DNA from 3 places in the Pseudomonas sp. FG6 genome. Region 1 is predicted to be linked to each of the others. Evidence: predicted binding sites of a transcription regulator. Region 1 holds the regulator's gene; each other region holds the start of a gene.

The links. The regulator sigma-54, encoded in region 1, starts transcription at its own class of promoters, with help from an activator protein. The targets are predictions, from matches to a motif close to ANTGGCATNNANNTTGCTNT.
Region 2: a site for sigma-54 is predicted at 3,817-3,836, ahead of ACODSJ_RS17680 (circularly permuted type 2 ATP-grasp protein). Genes of this name have one in related genera too.
Region 3: a site for sigma-54 is predicted at 4,048-4,067, ahead of ACODSJ_RS21020 (pilin). Genes of this name have one in related genera too.

Annotation. Positions count from the first base shown of each region.
Region 1 is NZ_JBMDJD010000014.1:119,612-126,717, reverse strand. It holds gene ACODSJ_RS11785 (KpsF/GutQ family sugar-phosphate isomerase) at 1-346, shown strand, start outside; gene ACODSJ_RS11780 (KdsC family phosphatase) at 347-871, shown strand; gene lptC (LPS export ABC transporter periplasmic protein LptC) at 879-1,448, shown strand; gene lptA (lipopolysaccharide transport periplasmic protein LptA) at 1,435-1,980, shown strand; gene lptB (LPS export ABC transporter ATP-binding protein) at 1,981-2,706, shown strand; gene ACODSJ_RS11760 (RNA polymerase factor sigma-54) at 2,872-4,365, shown strand; gene hpf (ribosome hibernation-promoting factor, HPF/YfiA family) at 4,442-4,750, shown strand; gene ptsN (PTS IIA-like nitrogen regulatory protein PtsN) at 4,763-5,227, shown strand; gene rapZ (RNase adapter RapZ) at 5,230-6,087, shown strand; gene ACODSJ_RS11740 (HPr family phosphocarrier protein) at 6,103-6,378, shown strand; gene pmbA (metalloprotease PmbA) at 6,688-7,106, opposite strand, start outside.
Region 2 is NZ_JBMDJD010000027.1:4,809-11,914, forward strand. It holds gene ACODSJ_RS17665 (c-type cytochrome) at 1-426, shown strand, start outside; gene ACODSJ_RS17670 (transglutaminase family protein) at 635-1,417, opposite strand; gene ACODSJ_RS17675 (alpha-E domain-containing protein) at 1,414-2,364, opposite strand; gene ACODSJ_RS17680 (circularly permuted type 2 ATP-grasp protein) at 2,377-3,786, opposite strand; gene ACODSJ_RS17685 (ribonuclease E inhibitor RraB) at 4,112-4,453, opposite strand; gene ACODSJ_RS17690 (hypothetical protein) at 4,657-4,893, opposite strand; gene ACODSJ_RS17695 (START domain-containing protein) at 5,032-5,640, opposite strand; gene ACODSJ_RS17700 (YkgJ family cysteine cluster protein) at 5,694-5,948, opposite strand; gene ACODSJ_RS17705 (translation initiation factor 2) at 6,097-6,582, opposite strand; gene ACODSJ_RS17710 (aminotransferase-like domain-containing protein) at 6,669-7,106, opposite strand, start outside.
Region 3 is NZ_JBMDJD010000038.1:33,410-40,515, forward strand. It holds gene ACODSJ_RS21005 (DUF748 domain-containing protein) at 1-2,445, shown strand, start outside; gene ACODSJ_RS21010 (DUF2845 domain-containing protein) at 2,447-2,743, shown strand; gene ACODSJ_RS21015 (BON domain-containing protein) at 2,941-3,294, opposite strand; gene ACODSJ_RS21020 (pilin) at 3,591-4,001, opposite strand; gene pilB (type IV-A pilus assembly ATPase PilB) at 4,229-5,929, shown strand; gene ACODSJ_RS21030 (type II secretion system F family protein) at 5,932-7,106, shown strand, end outside.

The sequences.
Region 1 (7,106 bases):
ACTGCCGCAGGTGCAACGCGGCACGCTGCTCAAGGACGCGCTCATGGAGATGACCCGCAAGGGACTGGGCATGACGGTGGTCCTGGAGGCCGACGGCAAGCTCGCCGGGATCTTCACCGACGGCGACCTGCGCCGCACCCTGGACCGCACCATCGACATCCACAGCGCGACCATCGAGCAAGTCATGACCCCCCACGGCAAGACCGCCCGCGCCGAGATGCTCGCCGCCGAGGCCCTGAAAATCATGGAAGACCACAAGATCAGCGCCCTGGTGGTGGTCGACGCCGAAGACCGCCCGGTAGGCGCCCTGAACATGCACGATTTGCTGCGTGCGGGAGTGATGTAAATGAACACAGACCTGTTGCAACGCGGCAAGGCGATCAAGCTGGCGGTGTTCGATGTGGACGGCGTGCTGACCGACGGTCGCCTGTATTTCCTCGAAGACGGCAGCGAGTTCAAGACCTTCAACACCCTCGACGGCCAGGGCATCAAGATGCTGATGGCCGCCGGCGTGCAAACAGCCATCATCAGCGGCCGCAAGACCCCGGTGGTCGAGCGGCGCGCCAAGAACCTCGGCATTCCCCACCTTTATCAGGGGCGCGAGGACAAACTGGTGGTGCTGGACGAATTGCTGGGCCAACTCAACCTGAGCTATGAACAGGTCGCCTACCTGGGTGACGACCTGCCGGACCTGCCGGTGATTCGCCGGGTTGGCCTGGGCATGGCGGTCGCCAACGCGGCCGGTTTCGTACGCGAGCACGCCCACGGCGTCACCACGGCACGAGGCGGCGAAGGCGCGGCCCGTGAATTCTGTGAACTGATCCTGCGCGCCCAGGGCCGCCTCGAAGCGGCCAACGCCGCGTACCTGTGAGCCATTTATGCTGAGCAAAAAGATTCGCACCATCGTGGTGTTCGGCTGCATCGCGGCGATATTCGCAGCGGTGGGCTACTGGAACATCAGCCCGGAACGCTTTCTCGACCAGCCGGCAGCGGCGGTCGAGGAGCGCATCGACTGGTATGCGACCAACACCCATACCCTGCAATACCTGCCCGACGGCAAGGTGCAGTACGAAATGACCGCCGACAAGGTCGATCACATCAAGGCCACCGACATCAGCCTGGTCACCCAGCCTGACCTGAACATGTTCCGCGGCACCGAGTTCCCATGGCATGTGCAGAGCGAGCACGCCGAGGTCAACTCCGGCGGCACCGAAGTAGAACTGATCGACTCGGTGCGCGTCGCGCGAACCGATGAGAAGAACCGTACGACCATCATCACCAGCACGCGCATGACCGTGTTCCCACAGCAGCAATATGCGCAGACCGAGCAACCCGTTAGAATCGACGGCGCCGGCGGGGTATCGACCGGCATAGGAATGAAGGCGTATTTGAAGGAAAGCAGGATACACCTGCTCTCGAAAGTAAGAGGACAGTATGAAGCTCGCTAAAACCCTCCCTATTTTGCTCAGTCTGGGCGCAGCACTGGGAAGCGCGAGCGCCTGGGCTCTTCCCACCGACCGCGACCAGCCGATCCGCATCCAGGCCGACGACGCCCAGCTGGACGACAAGAACGGCATCGCCACGTACAAGGGCGATGTCATCATCACCCAGGGCTCGATGAAGGTGACCGGCAATACCGTGACCATCACCCGCACCCAGTCCGGCGACATCGACGTGGTGACCTCGGTGGGCAACCTCGCCTATTTCGAGCAGTTGCAAACCGCAGGCGACACCAAGCCAGTCCAGGGCTATGGGGTGACCATCCAGTATCACGCCTCCCAGGACCGCGTCGTACTGATCGACCGCGCCAAGGTCGTCGACAAGGACGGCAACGTGACCCAGGGCGAGAAAATCGTCTATGACACCAACAAGAAGCTGGCCAGCGCCGGCCGCGCCACCGGCAACAAAGTGACCGAGCAGCGGCCGCGGATCGACATGGTGATCCAGCCTAAAAAGAAAACCGAGCAAAAGGCCCAGTAAATGGCAACTCTGAAAGCTCAGCACTTGGCCAAGAGCTACAAGAGCCGTCAAGTCGTACGTGATGTCAGCCTGTCCATCGACAGCGGCCAGATCGTCGGCCTGCTCGGCCCCAACGGCGCGGGCAAGACCACCTGCTTCTACATGATCGTGGGCCTGGTCCAGGCCGACCAGGGTCGCGTACTGATCGACGACCTGGACGTCAGCCACCAGCCGATGCACGGTCGGGCGAAGGCGGGTATCGGCTACCTGCCGCAAGAAGCGTCGATCTTCCGCAAACTGTCGGTTGCCGACAACATCATGGCCATCCTCGAGACCCGCAAGGAGCTCGACAAGGCCGGTCGTCGCCAGGAACTGGAAAGCCTGCTGCAGGAATTCCACATCAGCCACATCCGTGACAACCTCGGCATGAGCCTGTCCGGTGGCGAGCGACGCCGCGTGGAGATTGCCCGGGCCCTGGCCACCGCACCGAAGTTCATCCTGCTCGACGAACCCTTCGCCGGTGTGGACCCGATCTCGGTCGGCGACATCAAGCAGATCATCCACCACCTCAAGGCCAAGGGGATCGGCGTACTGATCACCGACCACAACGTGCGTGAGACACTGGATATCTGCGAAACCGCCTATATCGTCAACGACGGCCAACTGATTGCCGAAGGCGATGCCGAAACCATCCTGGCCAACGATCTGGTCAAGGAAGTGTACCTGGGCCATGAGTTCCGCCTGTAAGCGCAAAGTGTCTGGCAAATCGTCCCGGCGCCGCTAAATTTTATTATGGCGGCGCCCTAGGCAAACACTTCAGTTTCAGGCATATAATTTGCTTAAGTTTGGCGCTCCGGCGCCCTGTAGTGGATGGCGCATGTGCGCCGGCGAATAAGGTGTTAAGCCCCTGCCATGAAACCATCGCTAGTCTTGAGAATGGGCCAGCAGCTGACGATGACACCGCAGCTGCAACAGGCCATCCGCCTGCTCCAATTGTCGACCCTGGACCTGCAACAGGAAATCCAGGAAGCGTTGGAGTCCAATCCGATGCTCGAACGCCAGGAAGAAGGCGACGACTTCGACAACTCCGACCCAATGGCCGATAACGTCGAGCAAAAGCCCAATACCGAAGCCCCGGAACCGTCCTACCAGGAAGCCGCCCCAACGGTGGACAACCTCGAGGAAGGCGAGTGGAACGAACGCATCCCCAACGACCTTCCGGTCGACACGGCCTGGGAAGACGTCTACCAGACCAGCGCCAGCAGCCTGCCAAGCAGTGACGACGACGAGTGGGATTTCACCACCCGCACGTCCGCCGGCGAGAGCCTGCAAAGCCACCTGCTGTGGCAATTGAACCTGGCGCCGATGTCCGACACCGATCGCCTGATCGCCGTCACCCTGATCGACTGCATCAACAACCAAGGCTACCTGGACGAGACCCTCGAAGAAATCCTCGAAGCCTTCGACCCTGAGCTGGATATCGAGCTGGACGAGATCGAGGCCGTCCTGCACCGCATCCAACAGTTCGAGCCGGCCGGCGTCGCCGCCCGCAACCTGGGCGAATGCCTGTTGCTGCAACTGCGCCAGCTGCCCGCCAAGACACCTTGGCTGACCGAGGCCAAGCGACTGGTCACCGATTTCATCGACCTGCTGGGCGGCCGCGACTACAGCCAACTGATGCGACGCATGAAGCTCAAGGAAGATGAGCTGCGCCAGGTGATCGAGCTGGTCCAGAGCCTTAATCCGCGACCGGGCTCGCAGATCGAGTCCACCGAACCCGAATACGTCGTGCCCGACGTGATCGTGCGCAAGCACAACGATCGCTGGCTGGTGGAGCTCAACCAGGAGTCGGTGCCCAAGCTGCGGGTCAACGCCCAATACGCAGGCTTCGTCAGGCGTGCCGACACCAGCGCCGACAACACCTTCATGCGCAACCAGTTGCAGGAGGCGCGCTGGTTCATCAAGAGCCTGCAAAGCCGCAACGAGACCCTGATGAAAGTAGCCACCCAGATCGTCGAGCATCAGCGCGGCTTCCTGGAGTACGGCGACGAAGCGATGAAACCGTTGGTCCTGCATGACATCGCCGAAGCGGTGGGCATGCACGAGTCGACAATTTCCCGGGTGACCACCCAGAAATTCATGCATACCCCTCGGGGTATCTATGAGCTGAAATACTTTTTCTCCAGCCACGTCAGCACCTCCGAAGGCGGCGAATGCTCGTCCACGGCCATCCGCGCGATCATCAAGAAACTGGTGGCTGCGGAAAATCAGAAAAAGCCGTTGAGTGACAGCAAGATCGCTGGTTTACTGGAGGCACAAGGCATTCAGGTGGCCCGCCGTACCGTCGCCAAGTACCGCGAATCCCTCGGGATCGCACCTTCGAGCGAACGCAAGCGGTTGATGTAGCGGGCCCCGCCACAGCGTTCCAGTGGCAGGCATTTCTGCCTGCCGCTTTATGCACTGGCAACGAAGGAGAAGCTGTATGCAAGTCAACATCAGTGGACACCAACTGGAAGTGACCGAACCCCTGCGCACCTACATCGGCGAAAAACTCGACCGATTGGAAAGGCATTTCGACAAGATCACCAATGTGCAAGTCACGATGAACGTCGAGAAGCTGCTGCAGAAAATCGAAGCCACGCTGCATATCCCCGGCGGAGAAGTGGTTGCGAACGCAGAGCACACAGACATGTACGCCGCGATTGACCTGCTGACCGACAAGCTGGATCGCCAACTTAAAAAGCATAAGGAAAAGACCCAGAGCCTCCTCCAGGGCGCGACCGGTCGTTAACCCCCTCAATCCATGATCCGACTAGAAACCATCCTGACCCCCGGCCGTTCCCAGGTGAACGCGCCGGGTGGCAGCAAGAAAAAAGCCCTCGAACAAATCGCCAACCTGATCCACCGGGAAGTACCGGATCTGGAAATGCAGGATGTCTTCGAGGCCCTGGTTGCCCGTGAAAAACTCGGTTCCACCGGTTTTGGCAACGGCATCGCCATTCCTCACTGCCGCCTCAAAGGTTGTACCGCGCCCATCAGTGCGCTACTGCACCTTGAAGCCGCCATAGAGTTCGACGCCATCGACGGCGCACCGGTCGACCTGCTGTTCGTGCTGTTGGTGCCGGAAGCGGCGACCGATGCGCACCTGGAGCTGCTGCGCCAGATTGCCAGCATGCTGGACCGCAAGGAAGTGCGCGAAAAACTGCGCAGCGCACCGAATAACGAAGCCTTGTACCAGGTTGTCCTGGACGAGCAGAACGGTCACTGAACATGCGCCTGATCATCGTCAGCGGCCGCTCCGGCTCCGGTAAGAGTACCGCCCTCAACGTCCTTGAGGACAACGGCTACTATTGCATCGACAACCTGCCGGCCGGCTTGCTGCCGGAACTGGCCGAACGCGCACTGATCAATACCGAGCTGGCGCAACCGCTGGTGGCGGTGTCCATCGATGCCCGCAACCTGCCGAGCCATCTGTCGCGCTTCCCGCAATTGCTCGAAGAAGTCCGCAGCCGGCACATCCAGTGCGACGTGCTGTACCTGGACGCCGACGAAGAAACCCTGCTCAAGCGTTTTTCCGAAACCCGTCGTCGCCACCCCCTGAGCAACGCCAGCCGTTCCCTGGCCGAAGCCATCGAGGACGAGACCCAACTGCTGGGCCCCATCGCGGACCTGGCGGACCTGAAGATCAACACCACGAACCTGAACCTGTACCAGTTGCGTGACACCATCAAGCTGCGCCTGCTGAACCAGCCGGAGCCGGGTACCGCATTCCTGGTGGAGTCGTTCGGTTTCAAGCGTGGCATGCCGGTGGACGCCGACCTGGTGTTTGACGTGCGCTGCCTGCCCAACCCGTATTGGAAGCCGGAATTGCGTGAGCAGTCCGGGCTCGACCAACCGGTGATCGACTATCTGGCCGCCCAGCCGGATGTCGAAGACATGTTCCAGGACATTTCCAGCTACCTGCTCAAATGGCTGCCGCGCTTTGCCGCGAGCAACCGCGCCTACGTGACGATCGCCATCGGCTGTACCGGTGGTCATCACCGCTCTGTCTACCTGACCGAACGCCTGGGTCAGCTCCTGCAACAGTCCCTGAAGAACGTCCAGGTTCGCCACCGCGACCTCAGCTAAAGGATCCACATCGCGATGCCTGCTCGGGAAATTGAAATCATCAACAAGTTGGGCCTGCATGCCCGGGCATCGGCCAAGTTCGTCGGGGTGGCGGGCCAGTTTCCCGAGACCACGATCCGGGTTGGCCGCACGCCCGAGACCACGGTCGATGGTAAAAGCATCATGGCAATGATGATGCTCGCCGCCGGCAAGGGCACCAAGATCCACTTGGCGACCGAAGGTGAACAGGCGCAGGAAGCCATGGATGCCCTGGTGGCCCTGATCAACAATTACTTCGACGAAGGCGGTTGATCGCCCCTGGCCGATGCAGGCTTGAAAAGGATGAGGCTGCTTCGAGCTAGGCTTGAGGCAGGCTTGAGGCAGGCTTGCTTGAGGTAGGCTTGCTGTAGGCTTGCTTGAGGTAGGCTTGCTTGAGGTAGGCTTGCTGTAGGCTTGCTGTGGCGAGGGAGCTTGCTCCCGCTGGGCTGCGCAGCAGCCCCCAAGCTTTTTGCGGTTGCTTCGCAACCGAGCGGGAGCAAGCTCCCTCACCACAGAAGGTTCTGCGAACCCAAAAAAGGCGCGCCATCCAAAGGACGGCGCGCCTTTTTCATTGCGGCCAGGTCAGCTACCCGCCACCGTCATCCGCTCGATCAACACCGAACCTGTGCGAATGTTGCTGCGCAGCTCCAGGTCGCTGCCCACGGCCACGATCTGCTTGAACATGTCGCGCAGGTTACCGGCGATGGTCACTTCCTGGACCGGGAACTGGATCTCGCCGTTCTCGACCCAGAATCCCGCAGCACCACGGGAGTAATCGCCGGTCACCATGTTCAGGCCATGGCCCATCAGTTCAGTTACCAGCAGGCCTCGCCCCATTCGCCGCAGCAAGGCGGCCTGGTCTTCATCGCCGTGGGTCACGAACAGGTTATGCACGCCACCGGCATTGGCAGTGCTCGGCATGCCCAGCTTGCGGCCCGAATAGGTGCCGAGGATGTAGGACACCAACTCGCCGCGCTCGACGAACGGCTTGGCATAGGTGG
Region 2 (7,106 bases), on a different contig from region 1:
GTCTGGACGGATCCCCAAGCCGGCCATATCAGCCCGGAGCAATGGCCGTACGCGGTGGCGAGCATCAAGCGCCTGTCAGCCGTGGCCGAACGTTTCCCGGCCTTGCTGCCGGCGCCCAACCTGGCCAAGAACGATCCGATCAACAAAGGTTTCGAACTGTTCCAGAAAAATTGCCTGGCGTGCCACCGGCTCAATGGTGCCGGTGATGCGCAGTTCGGCCCGGACCTGAACGTTCCCTTCAACCCGACCGAATACTTCTCGGCAGGTTTCCTCAAGCGCTACATCCGCGACCCTCAGGCCCTGCGTCATTGGCCACAAGGCAAGATGCCGGGGTTCTCGGCGGCGGTACTGCCGGACTCGGAGCTGGATTTGCTGGTGGGTTATTTGACGCATATGGCGGGGCGTAAGCAGCCGTTGACACCTTAAGACTGCTTTTCGTGGCGAGGGAGCTTGCTCCCGCTCGAGCGCACTAGAGCGGAGCGCTCACGAATTTTAGGGGCTGCTACGCAGCCAGCGGGAGCAAGCTCCCTCGCCACAACAGCTCGCTCGCCAAAGACCGCGTCGCCGGCATCACGGGCAAGCCTTGCTCCCACAGATTGATCCCCTCCCCTCGCCACATTGAATGCCTCGTCAGCTATTGCTGCGGCGCCTCGACCAGCTTGGCGTGCATCTGTTCGCAACCGCCCCCGCGCCGCAGTCCACGCACCGGGCAGGCGTCCAGGTAATCCAGGCCCACGGCCAGTTTCAGGTGCCGCTCCGGGCGGGCCAGTTGGTGGGTGACGTCGAAGCTGTACCAGGCACCGTCGAGCCAGGCCTCCGCCCAGGCATGGCTTGCCAAGTGGGCGCTCTGCTCGCTGAACAGGTACCCCGACACATACCGTGCAGCAATGCCCAGGCTGCGCGCACAGGCCAGGAACGCGTGGGCATGGTCCTGGCAAACCCCGCTACGACCGGCAAAGGCCTGGGCCGCGCTGGTCTCGACGGTCGTGGTGCCAGGGGCGTAGATCATGTGCTGGTGCAACCCGTGCATCAGGTCGATCAGTGCAGTGCGATCGCGACGCTGCTTGCATTGTTGCGCAGCAAAGGCGCGAAGGGTCTCGTCCGCCTCGGTCAGCCGGGTGAACCGCAGGAACGGCAGCGCTGATTGGCTTTCATGCTCGGCTTCGCGCAATGGATCGATATCCACCTGGCCGCGGGCGCCGATGATGATCGTCTCGTGGGGCTCGTCCAGGCTCAGTACATGCAGGATGTTGCCAAACGGGTCCAACTGCGCCCGCACCGGCCGCGGCAGGTCGAGCTGCCAGCTCAACACCTGTTGGCGCTCACTGTCGTGGGGAGTCAGGCGCAGGTATTGGATACTGGCGCGAACCTGGTCGGCATAGTGGTAGGCCGTTTCGTGACTGATCGTAAGTCTCATATGACCTCCAGGTAGGAATCGTGGATGGCGTTGCCCAGCTCGCGCACCCGTGGGATGAACTCGGTGAGCCAGGCATGCAGGCCCCCCGCGAGGATTTCGATAATGCCGGTGTAGCGCAGGCGTGCGTCCATCTGCGCTGCCAGGCGTTGTGCCCGCCGCCCGTTGCTGCCGGGCAGGCTGGCGAGGATCTGGTCGATTTCTTCGGTGCAGGCGCGCAGCGAACGCGGCACGTCGGCACGCAACAGCAGCAACTCGGCCACATGACGGGCGCCCGGGGCTTCGCGGTAAATCTCGGTGTAGGCCTCGAACGACGACAAGGCCCGCAGCAAGGCGCTCCATTGGTAATACGCGTGGGCCGTGCCGTCGCTGACCGAATCAGCCTGGTCACCGGCCATTTCGTACCGGGCGTCGAGCAGGCGCAAGGTGTTGTCGGCCCTTTCGATGAAGGTGCCCAGGCGAATGAAGCTGAAGGCGTCGTTGCGCATGATGGTGCCGTAGGTTGCGCCGCGAAACAGGTGGGAGCGTTCCTTGATCCACTCGCAAAAACGGCTCATGCCGTAGCGGTTCAAGCCTTGGGCGGCGATGTCGCGAATTTCCAGCCAGGTGGCGTTGATGTTTTCCCACATGTCGGCGGTAATTCGCCCACGCACGGCATGGGCACAAGCCCGTGCAGCGCCCAGGCAGCTATAGATGCTGGCCGGGTTCGCCGCTTCCAGGGCGAAAAAATCCAGCAGCCGCTCGGCGTGCAGCTCGCCGTGTCGTTGCCGGTAATCGTCCAGGGTGCCGGTGATCAACAACGGCATCGCCAGTTCGTGCAAGCCGTCACCGCGCCCGTCCTGGGGCATCAGCGACAACGAATAGCTGACCTCGAGCATCCGCGCGAGGTTCTCGGCACGCTCCAGATAGCGTGACATCCAATACAGGTCCGAGGCAGTTCTACTTAACATTGCATGCGTCCTTCAATCCTCGACCACCCAGGTGTCCTTGGTACCACCGCCCTGGGACGAATTCACCACCAGGGAGCCTTCGCGCAGCGCCACACGAGTCAGCCCGCCGGGCACCACACGGGTTTCGCGACCGGCCAGCACAAAGGGACGCAAATCGATGTGGCGCGGCGCGACGCCGTTCTCGACAAAGGTCGGGCACGTCGAGAGCGACAGCGTCGGCTGGGCGATGTAGGCGTGAGGCTTGGCCTTGATCCGCTCGCGAAAAGCCTCGATCTGCGCCGTCGTCGCCGCCGGCCCCACCAGCATTCCGTAGCCGCCGGAGCCCTGGGTTTCCTTGACCACCAAGTCTGGAAGATTCGCCAGCACGTGGGAAAGTTCAGCGGGCTTGCGGCACTGCCAGGTCGGGACGTTCTTCAGGATGGGCTCTTCGTCCAGGTAGAAACGGATCATGTCGGGGACGAACGGGTACACCGACTTATCGTCCGCCACGCCCGTGCCGATGGCGTTGGCCAGCACCACATTGCCGCTACGGTAGGACGCCAGCAGCCCCGGCACGCCAAGCAGCGAATCGGGGTTGAAGGCCAACGGATCGAGGAAGGCATCATCCAGGCGACGGTAGATCACATCCACTGCTTTCGGCCCGTCCGTGGTACGCATGAAGACCTTGTCGTCCCGCACGAACAGGTCGGCCCCTTCGACCAGTTCCACCCCCATCTCCCGCGCCAGGAAGGCGTGCTCGAAGAACGCACTGTTAAAGCGCCCGGGCGTGAGCACCACGACGCTGGGGTCGTCCAGCGGGCTGGCGCTTTTCAGGGTGTCGAGCAGCAGATTTGGATAATGGTCGATCGGGGCGATGCGCTGGGCGGCGAACAGCTCCGGGAACAGGCGCATCATCATCTTGCGGTCTTCGAGCATGTAGCTCACGCCACTGGGCGTGCGCAGATTGTCTTCGAGTACGTAGTACGTGCCGTCGCCATCACGCACCAGGTCGATGCCGCAAATATGGGCATAGATGTCGCGGTGCAGGTCCAGCCCTTGCATCGCCAGTTGATACTGTTCGTTGGCCAGCACTTGCTCGGCCGGAATGATGCCGGCGCGGATAATCCGCTGCTGGTGATAAAGGTCGGCGAGAAACAGGTTCAGCGCCTTGACCCGCTGGATACAGCCCCGTTCGATGACCCGCCACTCACGGGCCGGGATGCTGCGCGGGATGGTGTCGAAGGGGATCAGGCGCTCGGTTCCCTGCTCGTCCCCGTAGAGGGTGAACGTAATACCGGCGCGATGAAACAGCAGGTCGGCTTCGCGCCTGCGTTGCGCCAGCAGCTCGTCGGGTGTTTCAGCCAACCACCGGGAAAACGCCCGGTAATGTGGGCGGACCTGCCCTTCGGCGTCGTACATTTCATCAAAACCCGTGCGGATCATGCCGTACTCCTTGTCACCCTGGCACACGGCTTCGCAAAGCCCGTGCCATCGGCATAAACACTTGCTGGTCAACGGGTTGGATTATCCATCGACAGGCCTGGCACCCATTCGGTGCAGCCGCTGCCCCCGTCACGCCGCCCTCGCCTCATTGCGCAGCAGCGACGTCTCTGCAGAGCATAGCCATGGAAAAACGATACGACTTGATCTGGATTACCGTCAGGAGGGAAATGATGCGGATGGAGGCGATAGAGGTGTCACTTGCGGGGCCCCTACACGAGAACGGCCGACACAAAGGTCGGCCGTCGCTGCGGTTGCGATGAGGGGATCAGGCTTGCAGGCGCCGGATCTCCTGCTTGACACCCCAGCCCTCGATAACGCCACCCAAGGGCTCGACCACTGCCTCGAAATCCTGCTCGAAATCGCCAATATCATCGTAGGTGGCGTACATCACTCGGCTCAATTCCAATGACCAGGCACCGTCGTCTCGTGCACTGATCTGGGCATTGAGCGACTCGCCCCGAAAATGACCTGCTGCCCTGCGCGCCCGCTCCTCGTCGGGGAAAATGGCGTAGAACTCGATGGGATGAAATCGGGAAAAATCGAAACCGCCTTCTTTCATGCGGCGCAGCACGCTGGTACTGATGTCTTCTTGATAGGCTGTGCTCATGAAACGTCCTCCTGAAAACCAATGGATAGACTTTCCCTCTTCCCGCGCATGCAACCCGCAGGCTGGACGCGATACGGCACAAATCACCGTTGGGACACAAGCATGTAGCTGACAAGACCGGACCTGAGCGATCCTTTCGCTGATCTCAATTGCAGAGTAGCCTCAAGTCATCGCCACTGCCAAGCGGGGCCAGGCACGGAACGTCATGAAATCGGCGTAATGCTGACGATTTCAATGCTGTGCTGGGACTTGAGATTCTTGACGGTCGGGTCTTGGGTGCGACCTTCCAGGTCGTTGAGGTCCAGTTGCGCAGGCACCGGAAGCAGCCTTTCGCGAATCCATTGTGCAGCCTGTTCCATCGTGGGCTCCTGTTCATAGTCGAACTGCTCGGCGAGGGTCTCGCCGTGATCATCAACGAAAGTGATTTCCCACTTTTGCATCGCTGTCTCCTCGATCAATTCAGGACCTGGCTTACTCCTATCTCGACATTCGGGGCGCAATAATCGTTCCGCCGGATCGTTGGGCGGTCCTGTGAAAAAACCGCCTCGGGGGCGGTCTTTTCACACAGTTGTCGTCGATTATTTCTCGGCGCGTTCCCTCAAGGATTTCAAGGTGTTGAACGGCGCATCTACCACAAACTTGTTGGCCAGCCAGGACGGTACGTCACCCCCTGGCTCGGTGTGGACCTGGTAGACCACTTCGACCTGGCCCGCACCCTTGGGGGTGAACTTCCAGAACCCGTCGACCTGGGTCACACGCACAAAACCCTTTTCTTCGGGCAGGTAAGTCGGCACGCCCTTGAGGTGTCGAGTCAGGCTGCCGTCGGCGCCTTCTTCTGTGGTGATCTCCAGCACCGAATCACGGGAGGTGACCGGCCATGGCGTGTTGAATTGGGTGTAGGTCCAGCTCTTGTTGGTCTCATGCTTGAGCAGCTTCTGGCTCTTGCACTCATGAATCCAGGCACAGGCCCCGGAAACGTCCTCTTGCAGGGCCCGCAGCTTTTCCACGGTGGTTTTCATGACGGTCACGCCGCGGTAGGCCTTGTATTTGGAGCCGGCCACTTCACTGAGGGACACCTTGATACCGTCCTGTTCCTTGGTCACTTGCCAGTCTTCAGCCTGGGCGGTTGCCGTGGCCAACAAGGCAGTCAACCCACACAACACAGCCATACGATGCAGCGAACCCATAGTCTTTTCCTTATTGTCCAAGTTCGTTCATTTGAGTGCCGTTCATTGCCCCATTACGCCGCCGTGATTTGCTCCCACCAACCGATCAGCCGAATGGCCTCTTCGCTGCTGTTGCCGCAGACCTCGACGTCGGCCTGGAAGCCCGAGCACACCGCCGGGCGTTCCGGTTGGCCAAAGATCTGGCACAGGTTATCGACCGACAATTGCACGCAACGTTCGCCCGCCGGCTTGCCTTGGGGCATGCCCGGAATGGACGAGCTGATGGAAGGGGCAATGCAGCATGCGCCACAGCCTTCACGGCATTTCATGACGACAACATCCTCACGGCAGGTAATGGTTGGTAACGGCACACAGAGTAGCGGCTAAAACAGTTGTTTTAAATTACCGTCCACGTGTTTTTTCCCCAGCGACCGGATGACCGGACAGTCAGCGACGAACAGCATCCAGAATGCAGGCCTATTGCTTGAATTCGATGTCCAGCGCCGCGCCTTCGACGTCATAGCGCTCCTGGTTACGCAGGGGCAGCTGCATTTCGTTGCTCAGCAAACGGCCATTGAGTTGGAACGGCCCGGGCTTCTCGCCGAACATGGACGGCAACAACGGTTCGCGCTTGGGCAACGACACTTTGCCGGGAGGCTGGAGCTGTTCGACCATGTCGCGGGGCAGGCTCAAATCCAGCTTGGCCGGCGGTAGCGGAGTCTGGGCAATTTCATGGGCAGATTGGCTCTTGGAGGCAATCGGCGCTCGCTTCTTCGCCGTGGCAGCGGCTTTTTTGGCGGGCGCTTTCTTGGCCGGTGTCTTTATAGCCGCCGGTTTTCCAGGTGCTTTTTTCGTGACCTGGGGCGCCGGCTTCTCCGGTGCCGAAGCCGCCACGACACCCCCTGCATGGAAGGCAGTCAACAGGCCGATCAAGACCCACGCGGCAGGAAAAATGGCTTTCATAAAACATCACGACACTGACGACACAGGTGCCCATGCTCGCCTGATATCAGGGCGCTGACAAGTCCGTCAGGTGAAGCCGCTGGCGCCTAAAGGAATCCGTTGGCCGTCTCTTGGCATAATTGCTTCGCCAACAGCCCCAGCGTCATCAACGCCCGCTCTGCTTCACGGTTCCAGGGGATGCCACAGTTCAGGCGAATGCAGTGGTTGAACTGCTCGGTGTTACTGAAAATCAGCCCCGGCGCAATACTGATGCCCTGCTGCAAGGCTTGCACATGCAGCTCCTGGGTGTTGACCCGTCCCGGCAGGCTGACCCACAGGATGAAGCCTCCAGTGGGACGGCTCATCTGCGTGCCTTCGGGGAAGTACTGCTGCACCGCCAACTGAAAGGCGCTGAGGTTCTTGCGATACTCCTGACGGATATAGCGCAGGTGCCGGTCATACCCGCCATTTTCCAGGTACGCCGCGATCCCCATCTGCGTGACGCTGCACGCCGAATGGGTGCTGAAGGTCTGCAACCGCTGGAT
Region 3 (7,106 bases), on a different contig from region 1:
AGCGAGCCCATCGAATTTCTTTACGACACCCTCGATTTCGAACTGAAAAACCTCAGTACCCTGCCCGATGACAGCGCCGACATGACCTTGGTCGCCGTCGGTCCCGAAGGTGGGCAAATCGACTGGAGCGGCAACTTCAGCCTCTCGCCGATTGCCTCCGAAGGCAAACTCAAGGTCACCGATGGGCAGATGAAGGCCTGGTGGCCCTACGTGCGCGATGCCGTGCCACTGGTGCTGGAGAACGGCGTTCTCAACCTGAGCACCGACTACAAGCTCAACCTGGGCAAGGGCACCGAACTGCTGCTCAACAACGCGGCGGTCAGCGTCGCCCCCTTCTCGATCAAGGCCCCCGATGGCCGCCCGTTGGTGAAGCTCGAACGCCTGGATGTCAGTGAAACCACGGTAGACCTGGCCAAGCAGCAAGTGGTGGTGGGCAAGGTCCGCAGCCAGAAACTGGAAACCTGGGCCGCGCGCGAGGCAGACGGGCAGCTCGACTGGCAGAAGCTCTTCGCCAGCCAACCGGCCAAGCCATCAACCAAGGTCGAACCGGCCTCCGCGCCGGCGGCGGCCGACTCGCCCAAGCCGGCCCCCGTCGCCAGCAAGCCGTGGCAGGTGTTGCTCAAAGACGTGCAACTGCGCAATTACCAGGTGCACCTGACCGACCGCCAGGCCCAACCGGCCGTTGCACTTGAAGTCGGCCCGCTGAACCTCGACCTGCAGGACTACGACACCCTCAACGGCTCGCCTTTTACCCTCAAGCTGGACACCGGGCTCGGCAAGCAAGGCAAGATCCTCGCCGACGGCCAAGTCAACTTGAACCCGATCACCGCCAAGCTCAACGTCAAGACCCAGGACATCGACCTGCGCGTCGCCCAGGCCTACATCAGCCCGTTCATTCGCCTGGAGCTGCGCTCCGGAATGCTCGGCAGCAACCTGGCCGTCAACCTCAAGAGCGTCGAGCCGCTGGCCTTTGCCATCACGGGCCGCGCCCAGGTCGACCAGTTGCACACCCTCGACACCCTCAAGACCCGCGACTTCCTCAAGTGGCAGAGCCTGGTGGTCGAAGGCCTCGACTACGAACACGGCGACAGCCTGTCGATCGACAAGGTCAACCTGTTCCAGCCTTACGCGCGCTTCATGATCAACGAAGATCGCACCACCAACATCGATGACCTGCTGATCCCGCAACCGGCCGACAGCGGCGCGAAGAAACCTGCGGCCAAACCGGCGTCCCAGCAGAAACCGCTGGGTATTCACATCGGCGGTATCGCCATCAATGACGGCTCGGCGAACTTCGCCGACTTCAGCCTGACCCCCAACTTCGCCACCGCCATCCAGCAGCTCAACGGCCAGATCGGCACCATCGACAGCCGCCAGGCAAAACCGGCCAGCGTGGACGTCAAGGGCAAGGTCGACCGCTACGCGCCGGTCACCATCAAGGGCGCGGTCAACCCCTTCGACCCGATAGCCAGCCTCGACATCGCCACCAGCTTCAAGCGGGTCGAACTGACCACCCTGACCCCCTATTCCGGAAAGTTCGCCGGCTACCGTATCCGCAAGGGCCGACTCAACCTGGACCTGCACTACCGCATCACCCAGGGCCAGCTCCAGGCCGAGAACAAAGTGGTGGTCGAACAGTTGCAACTGGGGGAAAAAGTCGACAGCCCGGACGCCGTGAGCCTGCCGTTGAAGCTGGCCGTTGCCCTGCTGAAGGACTCCGAAGGCCGGATATCCATCGAACTGCCGGTTTCCGGCAACCTCAATGACCCGCAATTCAGTGTGATGCCCATCATCTGGCAGACCCTGCGCAACCTGCTGGTCCGGGCAGCCCAGGCGCCATTCAAACTCATCGGTGGGCTGGTCAGCGGCGGTTCCGAAGACCTGGGCAGTGTTGCGTTCGCGCCCGGCTCCAGCGACCTGAGCAAGGAAAACGAAGGTGTGCTGCTCAAGCTGTCCGAGGCCCTCGCCAAACGTCCGGAGCTGCGCCTGGAGATCGAAGGTACCGTCGCCGAAAGCAGCGATGGGCCGCTGCTCGCCGCCCAGCGCCTGGAGCGCGAGTACCAGTACACCTATTACAAGATGCTCCAGCGCCGGGGCGACAAAGTACCGGCCCAGGCCTCGTTGCTGCAGGTGCCAGAGGATGAAAAGGCGCCGCTGCTCGAAGGCATCTACCGCACCCGTCTCAAGGGCCAGCCGCCGGCCGAATGGGCGCAACTGGAGAAGAAGGCCCGCACCGACAAATTGCGCGAGAGCCTGATCCAGTTCTGGAGCAACAGCGATGTGCTGTTGCGTCAACTGGGACAGGAACGGGCCAGCAGCATCAAGGACTTCCTGGTGGACAAGGGCCATCTGGCCGACGACCGCGTTTACTTCATCGACGCCAACATCGGCCAGGCCGAAAGCGACGGCAGCGTGATCACCCCTATGCACCTGGATGCCGAATAAGGTGCCGCGCCTGTCTTGCCTCAGCCTGGGTTTGCTGCTCGCCGCTGGCTCGGCCTCAGCCGCCGACACGCTGCGCTGCGGCAGCCAGTTGATCAGCGTCGGTGACCGCGCAAGCGAAGTGCTGCAAAAATGCGGGCAACCCATGGCGCGTGACGACCTGGGCTATAAGCGCAGTGTCAATCGCCGCGAAGAATACCCGGTGGAGGAATGGACCTACGGCCCCAACAGCGGTATGTACCAGTACCTGCGCTTCGAGGGCAATCGGCTGGTGCAGATCACCAGCAAGCGCGGGCGCTGACCGTACCACCACACCCTCGGCGGTCAGGTGACTTTCCCGACGCCTTCCCTTGAATAGAACAGGCCCCCGACACAACTGCCGGAGGCCTGTAATGGCCACGTCCCTGTGGCCTTTCGCATGAACTGCAAAGCAGCGGCAAGCGTATGACTCAGCCCGCTTGCCGCGCCCTCTCCCGGTCCAGGCGAGAAGTCTTGGCCTTATTGGGCCTTCAGGCCATCAGCCGATACGGCTTGTACGCCTTTGATTTTCTTCGCGATGGCCACAGCCGTTTCCTTTTGCGCCTTGGTCACGGCCACATCGGAAGACAGGGACACAACGCCCTTGTTGGTTTCAACCTTGATGTCGGTGCCTGGGATGCCTTTTTCGGTGACCAGGTCAGCTTTGACCTTGGTGGTGATCCAGGTGTCTTGGGTCCCTTCCTTGGCTTTGGTCATTTCGCCGGCCGCCAGTGTCATTGGCGCCTGAGTGGCTTGAGGGGTCTCGGCGAAAGCGCTAGCCATGGACAGGGTCAGTGCGGTCGCAGCGGCGGCAGTGATAGCGAACTTCTTCATACGAGTAACTCCTGTTTTCCTCAGAAACTGCCGGACGTGCTTCCCGGCAGGGGTATCAGGAGTAGTGCGAAGGCTGTGCCAATTTTGAAATATGGGGTAATTACTTATAAATCAAACAGTTAAGCGAAACGGCTTTTTTCAGGATCATGCAAAATGCAAGACCGGGCGATTCCAGACATGCAACTTGCCGGTTTTGGACCTTCCCTTAAGCATTTGAATTGCGAAGGCTTTCGAGAACCAGACGCTAACTCCCGCCAGAAACGTTGCCTCAAGCGGGAGCGAGCGTTCTCACCCTATCAAACGCCAGGGCAACCAGCCGGCAAGTAGTCTTTGGAGGCCGTGGACGCACAGGTCCACACGCCAGTGGCATCACGACTGAGCGTGATCGTCTTGCCCACGACAGCCGCCGGGGCTTTGAGCAGCGTACAGACAATGGTGCCTGTCCCCGCCGAAGCAGTGCCGGTAACCGCAACGGTGCAGTTACTGGTGGGTGAAGTGACGCCCATGTTGGCCAAAGTGGGGTCGGTCCCCTGATTCATCATATCTTCGTAGGGCACCTTCATCGCGGTGATCTCACCCAACCCCGCCGTCGCCTTGGCCCGTGCCTGGTACTTGGAATATTGCGGCAACGCAAACGTCGCCAGGATGCCGATGATCGCCACGACGATCAGCAGTTCGATCAGGGTAAAACCATTCTGCTTGCTCATAGACCTCTCCATAGCATGAGGCGAAATCTCATGTCCTGAATCAGTCATAGCACAGCACATGCCAACCTGCGCGCCCTCCCGCCAGTAAAGGCGCCCAAAGCGCGTCAGCCTGCCAGGCAAGCCTCAACAACCGCACTATCTGACATTTTTTGTCACCCTGCCCCGCTGGTTTGGCGTCGATGCTTGACTAGGCTATAAGTCATGAACTGTCCGCGTCCGGTATTTCCATGAACGACATCGCCCTCAGCGGCCTGACCAAGCAACTGGTGCAGGCCGAACTGATCACCGAGCAAAACGCCCTGCAGGCCCATCAACAGGCCCAGCGCAATCACATGCCCCTGGTCAGCTACCTGGTACAGAACAAACTGGTCCAGAGTCGCCAAGTGGCGGAAATTGCCTCGGAGCATTTTGGCGTCGCCCTGCTGGACCTCAACAGCCTTGACAAAGACAGCCAGCCGGCCGGCCTGGTCAGCGAGAAACTGGTGCGCCAACATCACGCCCTGCCGTTGTGGCGGCGCGGCAACAAACTGTTCATCGGCATCTCCGACCCGACCAATCACCAGGCCATCAACGACATCCAATTCAGCACCGGACTGACCACCGAAGCCATCCTGGTGGAAGACGACAAGCTCAGCGACGCCATCGACCGGTTCTTCGAATCCAGCAGCACCGGCCTGGAAGGCATGGGCGACGTCGACCTCGATGGCCTGGACATCGAGTCGGCCGATGACCACAAGCAGGACAGCATCGCCGGCCAGGACACCGACGACGCGCCCGTGGTGCGGTTCGTCAACAAGATGCTGCTGGACGCGATCAAGGGCGGCTCCTCCGACCTTCACTTTGAACCCTACGAAAAAAGCTACCGGGTTCGGGTGCGTACCGACGGCATGCTGCGGGAAGTGGCCAAGCCCCCGATCCAGTTGGCCAACCGAATCGCCGCGCGCCTGAAAGTCATGGCCAGCCTGGACATTTCCGAGCGGCGCAAACCCCAGGACGGGCGACTGAAAATGCGCCTGTCGAAAACCAAGTCCATCGACTTCCGGGTCAACACCCTGCCCACGCTATGGGGCGAAAAAGTGGTGATCCGGATCCTCGACCCGTCCAGCGCGCAGATGGGCATCGATGCCCTGGGCTACGAGCCAGACCAGAAAGAGCTGTACCTGGCCGCCCTCAAACAACCCCAAGGCTTGATCCTGGTGACCGGGCCGACCGGCTCGGGCAAGACCGTCTCGCTCTACACCGGGCTGAATATCCTCAACACCGTGGACATCAACATTTCCACCGCCGAAGACCCGGTGGAAATCAACATGGAGGGCATCAACCAGGTCAACGTGAATCCGCGCCAGGGGCTGGATTTCGCCCAGGCCCTGCGCTCGTTCCTGCGCCAGGACCCGGACGTCATCATGGTCGGCGAGATCCGCGACCTGGAGACTGCCGAAATCGCCATCAAGGCCGCCCAGACCGGGCACCTGGTGCTCTCCACCCTGCACACCAACAGCGCCGCCGAAACCCTGATCCGCCTGCAGAACATGGGCATCCCCGGCTTCAACATCGCCACCGCCGTGCATTTGATCATCGCCCAACGGCTGGCGCGCAAGTTGTGCAACCATTGCAAGAAGGCAATCGAGCTTGCGCCGGAAACACTGCTCAAGGAAGGCTTCCCCCGGGAACGCATCGGCACCTTCACGATCTATGAGCCGGTCGGTTGCGAACAATGCAACAACGGCTACAAGGGGCGCACGGGGGTCTACGAGGTGGTCAAGAACACACCCGAGCTGCAACGGCTGATCATGGCCGAAGGCAACTCGCTGGAAATCGATCTGCAAATGCGCAAGGACGGCTTCAATGACCTGCGCGCCTCGGGGCTGCTCAAAGTAATGCAAGGCGTCACCAGCCTCGAAGAAATCAACCGGGTCACCAAGGATTGAACATGGCGGTCAAGGCAGTAAAAACCGATGTCTACACTTGGGAAGGCAAGGACCGCAAAGGCACGAAAATGACCGGTGAGCTGACGGGCCAAAGCCCGGCGCTGGTCAAGGCACAGCTGCGCAAGCAAGGCATCAACCCGGGCAAGGTCCGCAAGAAATCCACCTCGATCTTCAGCAAGGGCAAGCGCATCAAGCCGCTGGACATTGCCCTCTTCACCCGGCAGATGGCGACGATGCTCAAGGCGGGCGTACCCTTGCTGCAAGCCTTCGACATCATTGGCGAAGGGTTCGACAACGCCAACATGCGCAAGCTGGTGGATGAGGTGAAGCAGGAAGTCGCCGCCGGCAACAGCTTCGCCGCTTCGCTGCGCAAGAGCCCGCAATATTTCGACGAGCTGTACTGCAACCTGGTGGATGCCGGCGAACAGGCCGGTGCACTGGACACGCTGCTGGACCGGATCGCGACGTACAAGGAAAAGAGCGAAGCGCTCAAGGCCAAGATCAAGAAAGCCATGACGTATCCGGCGGCCGTGGTGGTGGTCGCGGCCGTGGTGACCGGCATCCTGCTGGTCAAGGTCGTGCCACAGTTCGAATCGGTGTTCAACGGGTTCGGCGCGCAACTGCCGGCCTTCACCGTGATGGTCATCGGCCTGTCGCAATTCATGCAGGAGTGGTGGTGGGTGCTGCTGGGCGGGTTGGTGGGCGGCTTCTTTGGCGTGAAACACGCGCTCAAGCGTTCCCAGGGTTTCCGAGACTGGCGGGACACATGGCTGCTCAAGCTGCCGCTGATCGGCGCCCTGATGTACAAATCCGCCGTGGCCCGCTTCGCCCGCACACTGTCCACGACCTTCGCGGCCGGCGTGCCGCTGGTGGAGGCCCTGGAATCGGTTTCGGGCGCCACCGGCAACGTGGTGTTCAAGCGGGCGGTGCAACGCATCCGCCAGGACGTCTCGACCGGCATGCAGCTGAATTTTTCCATGCGCGCTTCCGGCATCTTCCCCAACCTGGCGGTCCAGATGACCGCGATCGGCGAGGAGTCCGGGGCGCTGGACGACATGCTCGACAAGGTGGCGGGCTTCTACGAGGCCGAGGTGGACAACCTGGTGGACAGCCTCACCAGCCTGATGGAGCCATTCATCATGGTGGTCCTGGGGGTGGTCGTCGGCGGCCTGGTGGT